One region of the Sphingobacterium sp. SGL-16 genome, then DNA from elsewhere that is predicted to be linked to it. Evidence: riboswitches for the same ligand, from Rfam matches in the RefSeq annotation. Region 1 holds a riboswitch; each other region holds the start of a gene.
The links. A riboswitch is a leader RNA that binds a small molecule or an ion and turns the genes downstream of it on or off. The one in region 1 is predicted to bind thiamine pyrophosphate.

Region 1 (4,895 bases):
TCGAAAGTATTTATCCGGGAAGAATTGATTTGGGATTAGGTCGTGCGCCTGGAACAGATCAACTCACTGCGATGGCTTTGCGTCGCAATAATTTGAATACGTCATTCTATTTCAAAGATGACATCTTAGAATTACAGCAATATTTGGATGAAAACAATGTACAAGCCAAAGTGCGTGCATTTCCAGGAGAAGGCTTAGATATTCCGATTTACCTTTTAGGTTCTAGTACTGATAGTGCTTATTTAGCTGCTGAATTGGGCTTACCATATGCTTTTGCTGCACACTTCGCTCCTGCTATGTTAAAACAAGCTACAGAAATTTACCACGAAAAATTCCAACCTTCTCAATATCTACAAAATCCTTATTTTATTATTTGTGTAAACATTGTGGCGGCAGAAACTGTAGAAGAAGCGCAATTCCAGTCCACGAGTTTGTTCAATATGTTCGCAGGAATCTTGACGAATTTACGTAAACCACTTTCTCCTCCCACGGAAAAACCAATCTATGATGGCATTCCCGAAATAGAACAAGCCGTGCAAAGTATGGTAAATTGTACGTTTATTGGTACAGAGAAAGAAATTCGTGAAGATGTTTTGGCTTTTGCTGAACAATATCAAGCGGATGAGATCATGGCAACAAATTATATCTTTGATGCCAAGAAACGTTTAGAAGCATTTGATATTATTGCGAAAGCATTGATAGAAAAATAACAAAAATGGCTGATACATAATTTATCAGCCATTTTTGTTACACCTCCAAATTCAATAAACTATGCTGCGTAGCCGTAAAAATATTGCGGAAGACAATATTCAGTTCATTGTCTTTTTGTGCTCCAGAAATACCTACCAAAGGAAATAGTGAAGTTACCCCTTCTCTGATTTCGCGAACTATTCTTCTTGATTCGGTGGCAATTTCAGATAATAACTCTACGGAGATATTTGCTGCATCGACCGAAACTTGTTCCCAAAGCTGCTGGATTAGAGCCTCTGCTTTTTGCTCATACTTTTCAACTAATTGCTGATAGCTATCTACCTGACGAAAACGAGTTTTACTGTACTTCTCCGCCCAATCGGGATTTTTGGACTTATCAAAAAAGTACTTTTCGACTAAATCCAAAAAACGCTTATACATCCCCAAATAATTAGGAAGCAAAGTCAACTCGGCGAAGGTCATAAACGGAATTTTGTAAAGTGTACTTTCTACTTTACGTTCCGAAGGTTTCAGTTCAAAAGCATAAGCTTTATCGATAGCTACACTATCCAGCGAAAAACTGTGTGAGGCCGTACATTCCAAACCAAACGTATCCCAATCGTAATGAATCAACACATGCTCTTTTGGCACGAAGAAGGAATAAATCACCGATTCGCCTTGTGCATTTACCCTTTGAACATCTCCATCGTAAATAAAAGCATTCAGCGTAAAATGCGTTAAATGTGGCGCTCCTGTAGCATATTGCCACACACCTGTGAGATGATATTTTTCACCGTCAAAAATAGCTTTGCCATTAGCCCTTCCACTACCACCAAAACAAACTTTTGGATTCGCAAAAACTTCTTTTGCCAGTGAGGCATTGATAAAACCAGCAAACATATTCGCTCCTGAACAAAGTGTTACTGTCCACGCAAAGCCTCCGTCCCAATACGCTAAATTCTTAATTAACTTAAACCCATCTATTAAACTCAAATCCAACCCTTTGTATTCTTTCGTAACCCAAATGTTAAACCAATTGTATTTATAAATTAAATCTAATTGTTCAGGTACCAATTGCTTCGCTTGAATAGATTTGGATTGTGCATCGCGGATTACGGCTATAGTCTGTTCGTCTAGGTGCATATTAAGATAGTTTAGCTTCGAGTTTCATAATTCTAGCCCATTTGAAATAACCAAAAATGGCTACAATAAACAGGAAAGTCGTGAGTAAAGCAAATAAATATAAGTCTTTGTGAATCAATAAAGGAATAGCAAAAGCATTGCTAATGTTGAGCAAAATCCAGTTTTCGATTTTGCGTCGAGCCAATAACCACATACCTGCCCAGGCCGTGCAAGAAACCCAAGCATCCCAAATAGGCACATCCGAATCGGTCACGTATATCAAAAAGAAATACAAAATCGCAAAAGCGCCAAGTACAATACCAATAACCGTTGTCCATTCTTGTGAAGTACAGGAAGTAATAGGTTGTTCGCTCGCATCTTTATTCGTTTTCCAATACCACCAACCGTATATACTCATGACGAGATAATACATATTTAAAGCGATATCCGCATAAAGTTTGGCTCCAAAAAGTACATACATACCGGATACAATACCCAAAATACCAAAAAGATAATTAGATACTTTATTATTTTTACTAAGAAGTACTTGGATAATGCCGCAAAGCACAGAGAATCTTTCTAACCAAGAAGTGGCGTGAAAGGCTTTTATAATTTGGTCTATAATTTCCATTTAAGTGCGTTATAATTTTTAAAACTACACTTACGGAAATGCTAATATTTTGACAGCTTTTAGAAATTAATCCCTACGCCAGCATTACCTGGATCAGGTTCCTTCCGATAGACGGAATTGGGTATAATCTCAGCTTAAAAAGTAGAGCCTATTCGGCTCTACTCTAGCACCCCATAAGTTTCTTTTACTTATATATTAATCCATTTTCAATACGCGTTGCGAATGCTCGCGAACTTGCGCACAAAGTTCTGGATTGTCATTCAATGATTGACCCCAAGAAGGAATCATCTCACGAAGTTTATTTTTGTATTCTGTTGATTTGGCTCTTTCAGGGAAACATTTTTTCAATAATTGAATCATGATAGCCACTGAAGTCGAAGCACCAGGAGAAGCACCTAATAAAGCTGCGATAGAACCATCTGCACTTGAAACTACTTCTGTTCCGAATTCTAACACACCACCATGTTTAGGATCTTTTTTGATAACCTGTACACGTTGACCTGCTTTTTCGATAACCCAGTCTTCCATTTTTGCTGTAGGCATGAATTGTTTTAAAGACTCTAATTTGTCTTTTGGTTTTTTCATCACCTCCGTAATCAAATATTTAGTTAAATCTAAGTTGTCCAAACCTGCTGACAACATCGGTTTGATGTTTGACAACTTAATAGAAGCTGGTAAATCGAAGAATGAACCTTGTTTCAAGAATTTTGTGGAGAATCCTGCATAAGGACCAAACAATAATGCTTGTTTACCATCGATATAACGTGTATCCAAGTGAGGTACAGACATCGGAGGAGCACCTACAGATGCTTTACCGTATACTTTCGCTTGGTGTTGTTTGATGATTTCTTCATTTGTACATCTCAACCATTGACCACCTACAGGGAAACCACCGTAACCGTTAGCTTCAGGAATACCTGATTTTTCTAACAATAATAAAGAGTGACCACCTGCACCGATGAATACAAATTTCGCTTTGATTTCGCGTTTATCACCAGTTTTAAGGTCTTTTACTTCTACTTCCCAACGGCCATCATCTTCACGATCGATATCTTTTACTTCTTGATTAACCGAAATATTAATGTTTTTCTTTGTAGAAAGATGCTTAATTAAATCTCTAGTCAATGCACCGAAATTCACATCCGTACCGATATCCATTTTTGTAGCAGCGATAGGTTCATTACCTGTTCTACCTTGCATCATTAATGGAACCCATTGCTCTAACAACGTCTTGTCTTCCGTATATTCCATACCTTTGAACAACGTTTGTTTAGTCAATGCTTCGTAACGTGTTTTTAAGAATTTCACGTCATTCTCGCCAAATACCGCACTCATATGAGGCACTTTGCGAATGAAGTGTTCAGGATTTTGAATAACCCCTTTTTCAACCAAATATGCCCAAAATTGTTTCGAAATCTCGAATTGTTCTGCAATTTTGATGGCTTTATCAATTTTTACTGAACCATCAGCTTGTTGAGGCGTATAGTTCAATTCACATAAAGCAGAGTGACCTGTTCCTGCATTATTCCATGCATCCGAACTTTCAGCTGCTACAACGTCCAAACGCTCTAAAATCTCAATATTAATATCAGGATTTAACTCATTGATCAATGTACCTAGAGTAGCACTCATGATACCCCCACCAATTAGCACTACATCAACTTCTGATTTTTGTTTTTTCTTGCCCATGACTAGTATTAATTCCAACAAAATTAACATTCATAAATCTTTCTAACGAATGATTTTGTCAATTTATACTCATATAGTTTGAAATTTTTTAACAAAAAGTCAATCTTGGTTCGGAAATGAAATTCACTGTCATTTTTTAATAAATTACTACAATTTCAAAATTTGTGTATTTTTGTTTTTAACTCCAAAATGAAGGAATCTTCATCAGAGGTAAAATTGAAACTATAAAAATTGCTATATGAAATTATTAGAGGGAAAAACAGCTTTAGTAACCGGTGCTTCTAAGGGAATCGGTCGTAAAATCGCAGAAGTATTTGCTCAACACGGCGCTAATGTGGCTTTCACATACCTTTCATCTGTAGAAAAAGGTCAAGCTTTGGAGCAAGAACTACAAGCTTTCGGTACTAAAGTCGTGGGTTATCGCTCAGATGCTTCAAAATTTGATGAAGCAGAAAAATTAATTAATGACATTGTTGCTGATTTTAGCACTATCGATATCGTCGTTAATAATGCAGGTATTACAAAAGATGGTCTTTTGATGCGTATGACAGAAGAAAACTGGGATGATGTGATCAATGTAAACTTGAAATCTATCTTCAACGTAACGAAAGCTGCTTCTAAAGTTATGATGAAAAACCGTAAAGGTTCATTTATTAATATGTCTTCGGTGGTTGGTATCCAAGGTAATGCAGGTCAAGCGAACTATGCAGCTTCTAAAGCAGGTATCATCGGTTTCACTAAATCGGTAGCTAAAGAATTAGGT
Region 2 (4,895 bases), on a different contig from region 1:
CATTTTTATCTTCCTCTTCAACACCCAATAAAACTAATAATCCTTGTTCAATAGCTCCTGTAATCTTATCATCTACCGTACAGGATGCATGTGATACTCGTTGAATAACTGCTCGCATGATGTAAAAGTATAAATTTCATCACGCACAAAAAAGCGGTAATCTAACTGATTACCGCCAAAATAAATATTCAGTAAAAAAATTAAAATCTCAAATTGAGCCCTACTAAGAAGTTTGTAGTAGCCTGCGGGTAGTAAAAATTATAATAATCACGGGTGCCTTTGGATTCAACTATCTGTCCCCAGGTATATCCTGAGGTAACATATTTTGAGTTGAAAATATTATTTACAGATATTAATAAGTCTATATTTTTGATTCCAAGAGCCGAAAACGAATATTGTGATTTCAGATTTGTATAGGTGAAAGGATCAATAGAACGTTCTTTAGCCGAACTATTATCTAAATATACTCTTGAAACATATTTTGTCAATAGTGAAATAGACCATTTTTCTGTAGGCAAATACGTGAAATTGTTTGAAAGAATGGTGTTGGCCGCTTTTGCAATTTGCGTGTTCTTATAATAGAATTGTTCTTCTTTCACAAATTCCCATTCATCATCCAGTACAGTGACGTATTCTATGAAGTTTTTAATTTTATTTTCGCTCAAAGCTGCGGTTGCTGACCAAATAAATTTAGGATGAATAGCCCAGCTAGCATCCAATTCCCAACCAATGCGGTAGCTTTTAGGGATATTTACACGAATCTCCCCTCCAGTATCATTCAATTGCCCCGTAGGAATTAATTGATCTTTGTATAACATCGCATAAAAATTTGTTCCCACATTGAAATTTTCATTTCTAAATCGGTATCCAGCCTCTATGTCCTGCATTTTCTCTGGTTTTGGAAATTCATTACGCGGATTTTCTACATAGTCCTTACGAATAGGTTCCTTGCTAGCGTAAGCGTATGATGCGTATATGTTGGAATTTGGATTCAAAAAATAAGTTATACCAAATTTAGGATTGACAAAGTGTAAGTTATCCTTAAAATTGATTGATTTTACCTTGTCGTCATCGCCATTGACACGATAATTTACGTTTCGGTATTGTACATCTAAGTTGAATAGCCAATCATTTAATTTGAGGTCTGTTTTTAAATATGTATTGAAATCTTTTTTCTTAGCATCATTGAAATAATATTTATCATCAAATAGTTGATTTGGATAGATTTCTACAGATTTTACTTCACCATAATGGTCACCCAAATATTCATTATAGGCTCCCCCAAAAGTAAAGTTTAATGCATTAGATGGTTTATAGTTCGCTGAAAAGGTTGTGCCATAGAAATGATTGTCTAACCATTTTTGACGTACTAAATCCGATTTTGCAATAGTGCTCCCACCTTGAACCAAATTTGGAATACCGTATTTGGATAATCTGTCATTTTCTCGGAATTCTTCATAATAACCCGCTCCGCGTGTATAATGCAATGCTGCGTTTAAATTCCATTTTTCATTTGCAATGTAGGTATAGTGTAGGTGAGAATGCGTTTGTGTGTAGTTATCCGTTTGATTGTCATAAGTATAATAATTATAACGTCTATCTGCGTTTAGAAGACGTTCGAATTCGCTACCTGAATATAATCCAAAAGCATTATTGGCATAGTCTTCCAAAGCAGTTCTATCACCAGTCAACAAAGGTTCGGGAGTTCCATACCAAGCTTGGTAGGTTTTTTCCTTTCCAGTGAAAACAGTAGCTTTTAAAATATGTTTATCCGTATACAATCCGCCATCCAAATAAAGCGATTTCAAGTCCGATGTTGCTCGCTCTATATAACCATTAGAACTGATGCGAGACAGTCTGGTGTTAAAGGCAAATTTGTTATTAATCAAGCCTGTTCCTGCTTTGATTGTATTTTTCCAAGACTTGTACGATCCAAAGCTGTTATTTAATTCTGCATAAGGCTTCGTTTCCAAAGCATCCGTTTGGATATTCAACGAAGCACCAAATGCTCCAGCTCCGTTTGTAGAAGTTCCAACACCGCGTTGGATTTGAATACTTTCGGTGCTCGATGCAAAATCTGGAAGATTTATAAAGAAGGAACCCATGCTTTCGGCATCATTTAGCGGAATGCCATTTAAAGTAACATTGATGCGCTGATTGTCTGATCCACGGATCGTCATATTGGTATACCCAATTCCTGCGCCAGCATCCGAACCAATGATAACCCCAGGAGTTTGATCTAATAAATAAGGAATATCTTGTCCCAGATTATTTTTCTTTATTTCCTCTTTGTCTAAATTTTTAAACGTAGTAGCTGAATTTTCTTTTGCGCGTGTAGCATAGACAAAAATAGCATCGGATTGAATGGTAGCTAATTGCAGCTGTACATTATATTCTAATTGATTTGCTAATGTACGAATGCTGAATTCCTTATATCCCAAATGTTTTACATTCAGTAATAAAGAACTTTGATTTTGCATATTGAATTGTACGGTACCGTTATTGTCCGTCTGTTTCGCTGTGTTTCCTAATACGACAGTCGCGTTTTTAAGAGCTGTAGATTTCTCATCTACCACTTTGACGGTAATAATTTGTTGTGCGAAACATACAGTCGCGATGAGGCTCAATGCCCCAGTAGCAATAAATTGCTTAAACATAAAATAATTCTGTTTTTTTGAGTTAAACCTAATTACTGCAAGGGGTTACAGCAACTTCTATTTAACCGCCCATTCCCTACGCTGGCATTATCCAGATCAGGTGTGTTTAATTTATTTTCCTATAAATTAAACCGGGTATAATCTCAGCCTGTCTTTGTGTTGTAAACAAGGCACCCCTATTCGATAAAGCAAATCTACCTTTTTTTTATGGTATTAATAAAAAAATGATATAATTATTACTAAAAAATTGTATCTTTCTCAAAAAATTGGAGAAATCTTATTTTTTAAAATCACACAACACACACATAAAATTAAATGATACAATACTTTTCCGCTGATTATGTTATTCCTGTAACGTCAGATCCTATAAAAAATGGTATAGTAGCTATAGAGGATGGGAAGGTAATAGGTGTCTATAAGGATATAGATACATCTATTAATAAAGCTGATGTTAAATCATTTTCTGGAGTGTTAATTCCAGGATTTGTGAACACGCATTGTCATTTGGAGTTATCTCATTTATTCAACGTTATTCCTGAAAAGACTGGACTAGTGGAATTCATTGGGAAAGTAATGGAAAATAGAGGTAAAGATACAGAAGAGATAATAACCGCAATGCAAAAAGCAGATCAATTCATGTTTGAAAATGGGATTCAAGCAGTGGGTGATCATGCAAATACTGCTATTTCTGCAGAGATAAAAAATACTAGTAAAATTGTTTACCATACTTTTGTTGAGATTATAGGTCTTAAGGAAGAGGAGGTGAATGCAAAGATTGATGAGGCACGAGATATCGAGTTTTATTTTGATTCTACGCATTCTTCAATTACACCTCATGCTCCTTATTCTTGTTCTAAATCATTATTCAAGGCTTTTAAGAAGTCTGTAAGCGAAGACAATATTATTTCTATTCACAATCAAGAGAGTGAAGAGGAGAATAAATTGTTCCGATATAAAACAGGTGATTTCTTGAATTTTTATGAGAAGATAGGGCTAGACTTAAAGGAATTTAAAGCGCAAGCCCGCAATTCGATTCAATCTTATTTGAATTATCTGCCAGCGTCTAATCATACTATTCTAGTACATAATACCTATACTTCTATTAAAGATTTGGATTTTATTACGAGAATGGGGCGAAAAGTAACTTTGTGTCTTTGTCCGAAAGCCAATCTTTACATTGAAAATGTTTTACCGAAGGTTCAATTATTTAATAATCACAAATTTGATATTGCATTAGGTACGGATAGTTTAGCTTCTAATAATACTTTGAGTATTTTGGATGAGCTGAAGACATTGCATCAAGCAAATCGCGAGTTGAATATTCTGGAAACGATTAAATGGGCTACAATTAATGGCGCTAAAGCATTGGGGCTTGAAAAAGAGCTTGGTTCATTAGAAGTAGGAAAGACTCCTGGATTGGTCTTGTTAAAAAATATAACCAATTTAAAAATCACTGACGAGGTTACATTAGAAAGAATTATATAATTGCTTACTTTTGCTTTAATGAAACACATTAATATCAAAGTAAAAGGTAAAGTACAAGGCGTTTATTTTAGAGCAACGACAAAAGCTGTAGCTGACCAATTGGGAGCTAAAGGTTTTGTCGTTAATCTTAATGATGGTTCTGTCTATATAGAAGCTGAAGGGGATAGTTTTACACTAGACTCGTTAGTGGAATTTTGCCATGAAGGACCAGACCGTGCTGAGGTAGAATCATTAGATGTAGAAGAAACTTCTGATATAAAAGGTTTCAAAAATTTCGAAGTTCTAAAGCGTCTTAAATAATTCATCTATTGTGTCGGGCATAAAAAAATTCCTAAGTGATACCGTAATCTACGGATTGACTACTATTATCGCGCGTGTCTTAAATTTTCTACTAACGCCAGTTTTTCTTCGCAAGTTTGAGTCGTCCATCTACGGGATATTCACTAATTTATATTCTTATGCGGCCATGATTAATGCCATCTTGGCATTTGGTATGGAAACGACCTACTTCCGTTATTTGCAGCGTGTAGAAAAAGAAGATAAGGAAAAAGTCTTTAATAATAGTTTTATCGTGACGCTGTTTGCTACTGTAATATTCGTAGCGACAATGTTCATCTTTGCGCAACCTATAGCATCTTTTATAAAATCTGTTGACCTCAATCCTGCTGAATATATCATTTTCGTAAAATTGTTTGCGGTTATTTTAGGTGCCGATGCCTTGGCGGTGGTTCCTTTTGCGCGTTTGCGTGCGGA
Region 3 (4,895 bases), on a different contig from region 1:
CCAGAACCTACGTCGTGACCAGCTGCAACTTGACCTGCTTGGATTAAATCTTGGATAGCGTTGAATGCTTTTTTGAAGTAAGCAGCATCCGTGATAGTTGGCACTTCTTTACCAATCTTATTCAAGATTTGAGCGAATGAAGAACCACCTAGCTTAAAGCTATCTTTTGATAAATTGATGTAATAGATAGAACCTGCATTTTTAGATAAAACCGGCTCTACTACTTTATTAATATCTGTACAGTTACCTGCTGCTGAAATAATCAAAGTTCCTGGAGCGATTACATTTTCACCATTTGGATACTTTTGTTTCATTGATAAAGAGTCTTTACCTGTCGGAATGTTGATACCTAATTCGATTGCAAAATCCGAACAAGCTTTTACTGCTTGGTACAAGCGAGCATCTTCGCCTTCATTGTTACAAGCCCACATCCAGTTAGCCGATAAAGAAACTCCAGCTAAACCATTTTTGATAGGAGCAAATACCAAGTTAGATAAAGATTCTGCAATTGCTGTTCTTGAAGCAGCCGCAGGGTCAACGATAGCCGCTACTGGCGAGTGACCAACAGTCGTTGCAATACCTTCTTTACCTTTGAAGTCTAATGCCATTACACCTACATTATTCAATGGTAACTGTAAAGGACCAGCACATTGTTGTTTCGCTACACGACCACCTACACAACGGTCAACTTTGTTTGTTAACCAATCTTTACAAGCTACTGCTTCTAATTGTAATATGTTGTTTAAGTAAGTAGGAACGTCAGCAACATTATATTCCACATCTGCGTAATTTCTCACGACAGTGTTGTCTTTCATGTATGTTTTTGGAGAAGAACCGAAGAAATCAGCCAAATCATAATCCATTGGTTTTGCACCCGTAGTTTGCGATTGGAAAGTAAATCTATGGTCTCCCGTTACATCACCAACCGTGTACATTGGCGCACGTTCACGTTCCGCCACACGTTGTAATGTTTCGATATCTTTCTCAGCAATCACCAAGCCCATACGTTCTTGGGATTCGTTACCGATAATTTCTTTTGCAGAAAGGGTAGGGTCGCCTACTGGCAATTTATCCAAATCAATTAAACCACCTGTTTCTTCTACCAATTCAGACAAACAGTTTAAGTGTCCACCTGCACCGTGGTCGTGGATGGAAACAATAGGGTTATTATCCGATTCGACTAAACCTCGAATGGCATTCGCCGCACGTTTTTGCATCTCAGGGTTAGAACGTTGAATCGCATTCAACTCAATTCCCGAACCGAAAGCACCTGTATCCGCTGATGATACTGCAGCACCACCCATACCGATACGGTAGTTTTCACCACCTAAGATAACGATTTTATCGCCTGTTTGAGGCGTGTGTTTTTTAGCTTGCTCTAATTTACCATAACCCACACCGCCTGCTTGCATGATTACTTTATCGTAACCTAATTTGCGACCTTCTTCTTCGTGTTCGAAAGTCAATACAGAACCAGTGATTAAAGGCTGACCGAATTTATTACCGAAATCAGAAGCACCGTTTGACGCTTTGATTAAGATATCCATTGGCGTCTGGTATAACCATTCACGCTCTTGTACCGCTTTTTCCCAAGGTCTGTCTTGCAACAAACGCGAGTAAGCTGTCATATAAATCGCTGTACCAGCCAAAGGCAAAGCTCCTTGACCACCAGCCAGACGGTCACGAATCTCACCGCCAGAACCTGTAGCTGCTCCAGAGAATGGCTCAACCGTAGTAGGGAAGTTGTGTGTTTCCGCTTTTACGGATAATACCGATTCAAATTCTTTCTCTTCGTAGAAATCTGGTTTATCAGCTGATTTAGGTGCAAATTGCGTTACTTTAGGCCCTTTGATAAAGGCTACGTTATCTTTATATGCAGAAATAATCTCGTTAGGATTTGTTTCAGATGTTTTCTTGATTAATTTGAATAAAGAAGTCGGTTGTTCTTCACCATCAATGATAAAAGTACCATTGAAGATTTTGTGACGACAGTGTTCCGAGTTTGCTTGTGAGAAAGCAAATACTTCTGAATCCGTTAATTTACGACCTAATTTAGTCGCTAAATTATTTAAGTATTCTACCTCTTCAGGGTTTAAAGCTAAACCTTCAGATTTATTATAGGCATCAATATCGTCGATTTCCAAAATAGGTTCTGGCTGAATATTGATGGTGTACATTTCTTGTGTCAAGGCAGCATATTTCTGCGAAATCATAGGATCGAAATCATTGAAATCTGCTGGAACAGGTTGAAATTCTTCAATACGAATCAAACCTTCAATACCCATATTCTGTGTGATTTCTACAGCATTTGTACTCCAAGGCGTAATCATCGCTGCACGAGGACCTACATAGTAACGGTTAAGGGTTTGATCGTCAAGTTTTTTGGCGTTGCCGAATAGCCAGTTGAGTTTTGTAATGTCTTCTTGTGATAAAGAGTTAACACTTTGAACAGCATAAACGATGTTCGATGGGTTCTCAAAGAAATGGATCATTATTGTATGTTAGTTTTGAACGTTCTTCAAATTAAAATACAAAAATACGCATTATTTTAGAATCATTTGCATGAAAGTAGATTTGTTGGTAAATAGGTATTTATTCACATTTCATACTTCTTAATGAAAATAAAAAGTTAAAAATTAAAAATATTATTGAAAAGTTAATTAAAATCCCTAAGTTAGTGTCAACTTTAGGGGTGTCTACATTTTTGTAGGCTGAGATTTTACCCTCATAACCTGATCTAGATCATACTAGCGTAGGGAAAAGTAAGATGTCTTCGTGTATTTGCATTTCGCAATTTCGTAGCCATTCCTAAAGTTTTACTTAAACAAAATTTAGGAATGGAACTTACAATCAATCATCAAATTTATTATTTCGACCAAGGGCTTAGCTCTTTAGAAGAATTGGTGTTGTTCAAGACCAAAGGGCAAACCAAAGGTGTCGCTGTGGCCTTAAATCAGCGTGTGATTCCCAAATCACAATGGTCAGAAACCAAAATTCAAAATCAGGATAATATTCTTTTGCTGACTGCTACGCAGGGCGGTTAATTCACTTTATAAATACACAAAATTATGAGACAAGACCAAATTACAACAGCCCCCTTTCCGAATTCAAGGAAAGTGTTCATTTCTGGGAACATTCATCCCATTAAAGTCGCCATGCGTGAGATTCAATTAAGCCCCACAAAAATGCGCAATGGTGTAGTAGAAATGAATCCTCCAGTGACCGTTTATGATACCTCTGGACCTTATACCGATGTCCATGCGGATATAGATGTACGAAGTGGTTTACCGCGAATTCGCGAACAGTGGATTTTGGATAGAGGGGATGTGGATATTCTTCCAGATTTCAGTTCTGAATATGGTAAGGAACGCCTAGCAGATAAAAAATTAGATCATTTGCGATTTCAATATTTAGCAAATCCTAAAAGAGCCAAAATAGGAAAAAATGTAACTCAGTTATATTATGCCAAACAGGGAATTATCACTCCTGAAATGGAATATGTGGCAATTCGTGAAAATCAACGCATAGAGCAACTCGAGAATGCTACCAAAGGGATTGCTCATCAGCATGAAGGTGAAAGTTTTGGAGCTAACACGCCAAAAGGAAAAATAACTCCTGAATTTGTTCGTGCTGAAATTGCAGCAGGCAGAGCCATTATTCCGAATAATATAAATCATCCCGAAAGCGAGCCCATGATTATAGGTCGTAATTTTTTGGTGAAAATAAATGCCAACATTGGTAATAGCGCAGTAACTTCCAGTATCGAAGAGGAAGTAGAAAAGGCGGTCTGGGCATGCCGTTGGGGGGCGGATACCATAATGGATTTGTCTACGGGTAAGAATATCCACGAGACACGTGAATGGATTATTCGTAACTCTCCGGTACCTATCGGAACAGTACCGATTTATCAAGCTTTAGAAAAAGTGAATGGCATTGCTGAAGATTTAACTTGGGAAATATTCCGTGATACATTGATAGAACAGGCCGAGCAAGGTGTTTCTTATTTTACGATTCATGCGGGCGTGCTTTTGAGATATATTCATTTGACCGCTAATCGTGTAACGGGTATTGTATCACGTGGAGGTTCAATTATGGCTAAATGGTGTTTGTTTCATCATAAGGAAAATTTTCTATATACACATTTCGAAGAAATCTGTGAAATTATGAAGCAATACGATGTTGCTTTTTCATTGGGAGATGGTCTTCGTCCTGGAGCTATTGCGGATGCGAATGATGCAGCACAATTTGCAGAATTAGAGACTTTGGGTGAATTGACAAAAATCTCATGGAAGCACGATGTACAGGTGATGATAGAAGGACCGGGGCATGTGCCGATGCATTTGATCGAAGAAAATATGGAAAAACAATTGCAAGAATGCGACGAAGCTCCTTTCTATACTTTGGGGCCATTGACAACGGATATTGCGCCGGGGTATGATCATATCACTTCAGCAATTGGCGCGGCAATGATTGGTTGGTACGGGTGTGCGATGTTATGTTATGTGACACCAAAAGAGCACTTGGGGCTACCAAATAAAAAAGATGTAAAAGACGGTGTGATTACCTACAAATTGGCTGCACATGCTGCAGATTTAGCAAAAGGCCATCCTGGAGCGCAGTATCGTGACAATGCATTGAGCAAAGCGCGTTTTGAATTCCGTTGGGAAGATCAATTCAATCTTTCGTTAGATCCAGATACAGCACGTGAATTTCATGATGAAACATTACCAGCTGATGCTGCCAAGGTTGCACATTTCTGTTCGATGTGTGGTCCCAAATTCTGTTCGATGAAGATCACACAAGAAATTCGTGATTCTGTGGAAGATGGGATGCTCGAAAAATCAGAAGAATTTATAGCAAACGGCAAGGAAATATATTTATGATAGTAGTCATAA

Region 2: it holds a riboswitch for thiamine pyrophosphate, as region 1 does, so the genes downstream of both, G5B32_RS13960 (TonB-dependent receptor) here and pnuC (nicotinamide riboside transporter PnuC) in region 1, are expected to answer to the same signal.
Region 3: it holds a riboswitch for thiamine pyrophosphate, as region 1 does, so the genes downstream of both, thiS (sulfur carrier protein ThiS) here and pnuC (nicotinamide riboside transporter PnuC) in region 1, are expected to answer to the same signal.

Annotation. Positions count from the first base shown of each region.
Region 1 is NZ_JAAKGQ010000002.1:100,503-105,397, forward strand. Features, by position in the region: gene G5B32_RS01420 (LLM class flavin-dependent oxidoreductase) at 1-710, shown strand, start outside; gene G5B32_RS01425 (acyl-CoA dehydrogenase) at 748-1,833, opposite strand; gene pnuC (nicotinamide riboside transporter PnuC) at 1,835-2,443, opposite strand; TPP riboswitch at 2,497-2,627, opposite strand; gene G5B32_RS01435 (malate:quinone oxidoreductase) at 2,639-4,132, opposite strand; gene fabG (3-oxoacyl-[acyl-carrier-protein] reductase) at 4,371-4,895, shown strand, end outside.
Region 2 is NZ_JAAKGQ010000050.1:9,210-14,104, forward strand. Features, by position in the region: gene dtd (D-aminoacyl-tRNA deacylase) at 1-118, opposite strand, end outside; gene G5B32_RS13960 (TonB-dependent receptor) at 201-2,657, opposite strand; TPP riboswitch at 2,714-2,845, opposite strand; gene G5B32_RS13965 (amidohydrolase family protein) at 2,973-4,142, shown strand; gene G5B32_RS13970 (acylphosphatase) at 4,161-4,442, shown strand; gene G5B32_RS13975 (lipopolysaccharide biosynthesis protein) at 4,453-4,895, shown strand, end outside.
Region 3 is NZ_JAAKGQ010000005.1:20,519-25,413, forward strand. Features, by position in the region: gene purL (phosphoribosylformylglycinamidine synthase) at 1-2,492, opposite strand, end outside; TPP riboswitch at 2,679-2,776, shown strand; gene thiS (sulfur carrier protein ThiS) at 2,838-3,044, shown strand; gene thiC (phosphomethylpyrimidine synthase ThiC) at 3,069-4,883, shown strand; gene G5B32_RS03135 (thiamine phosphate synthase) at 4,880-4,895, shown strand, end outside.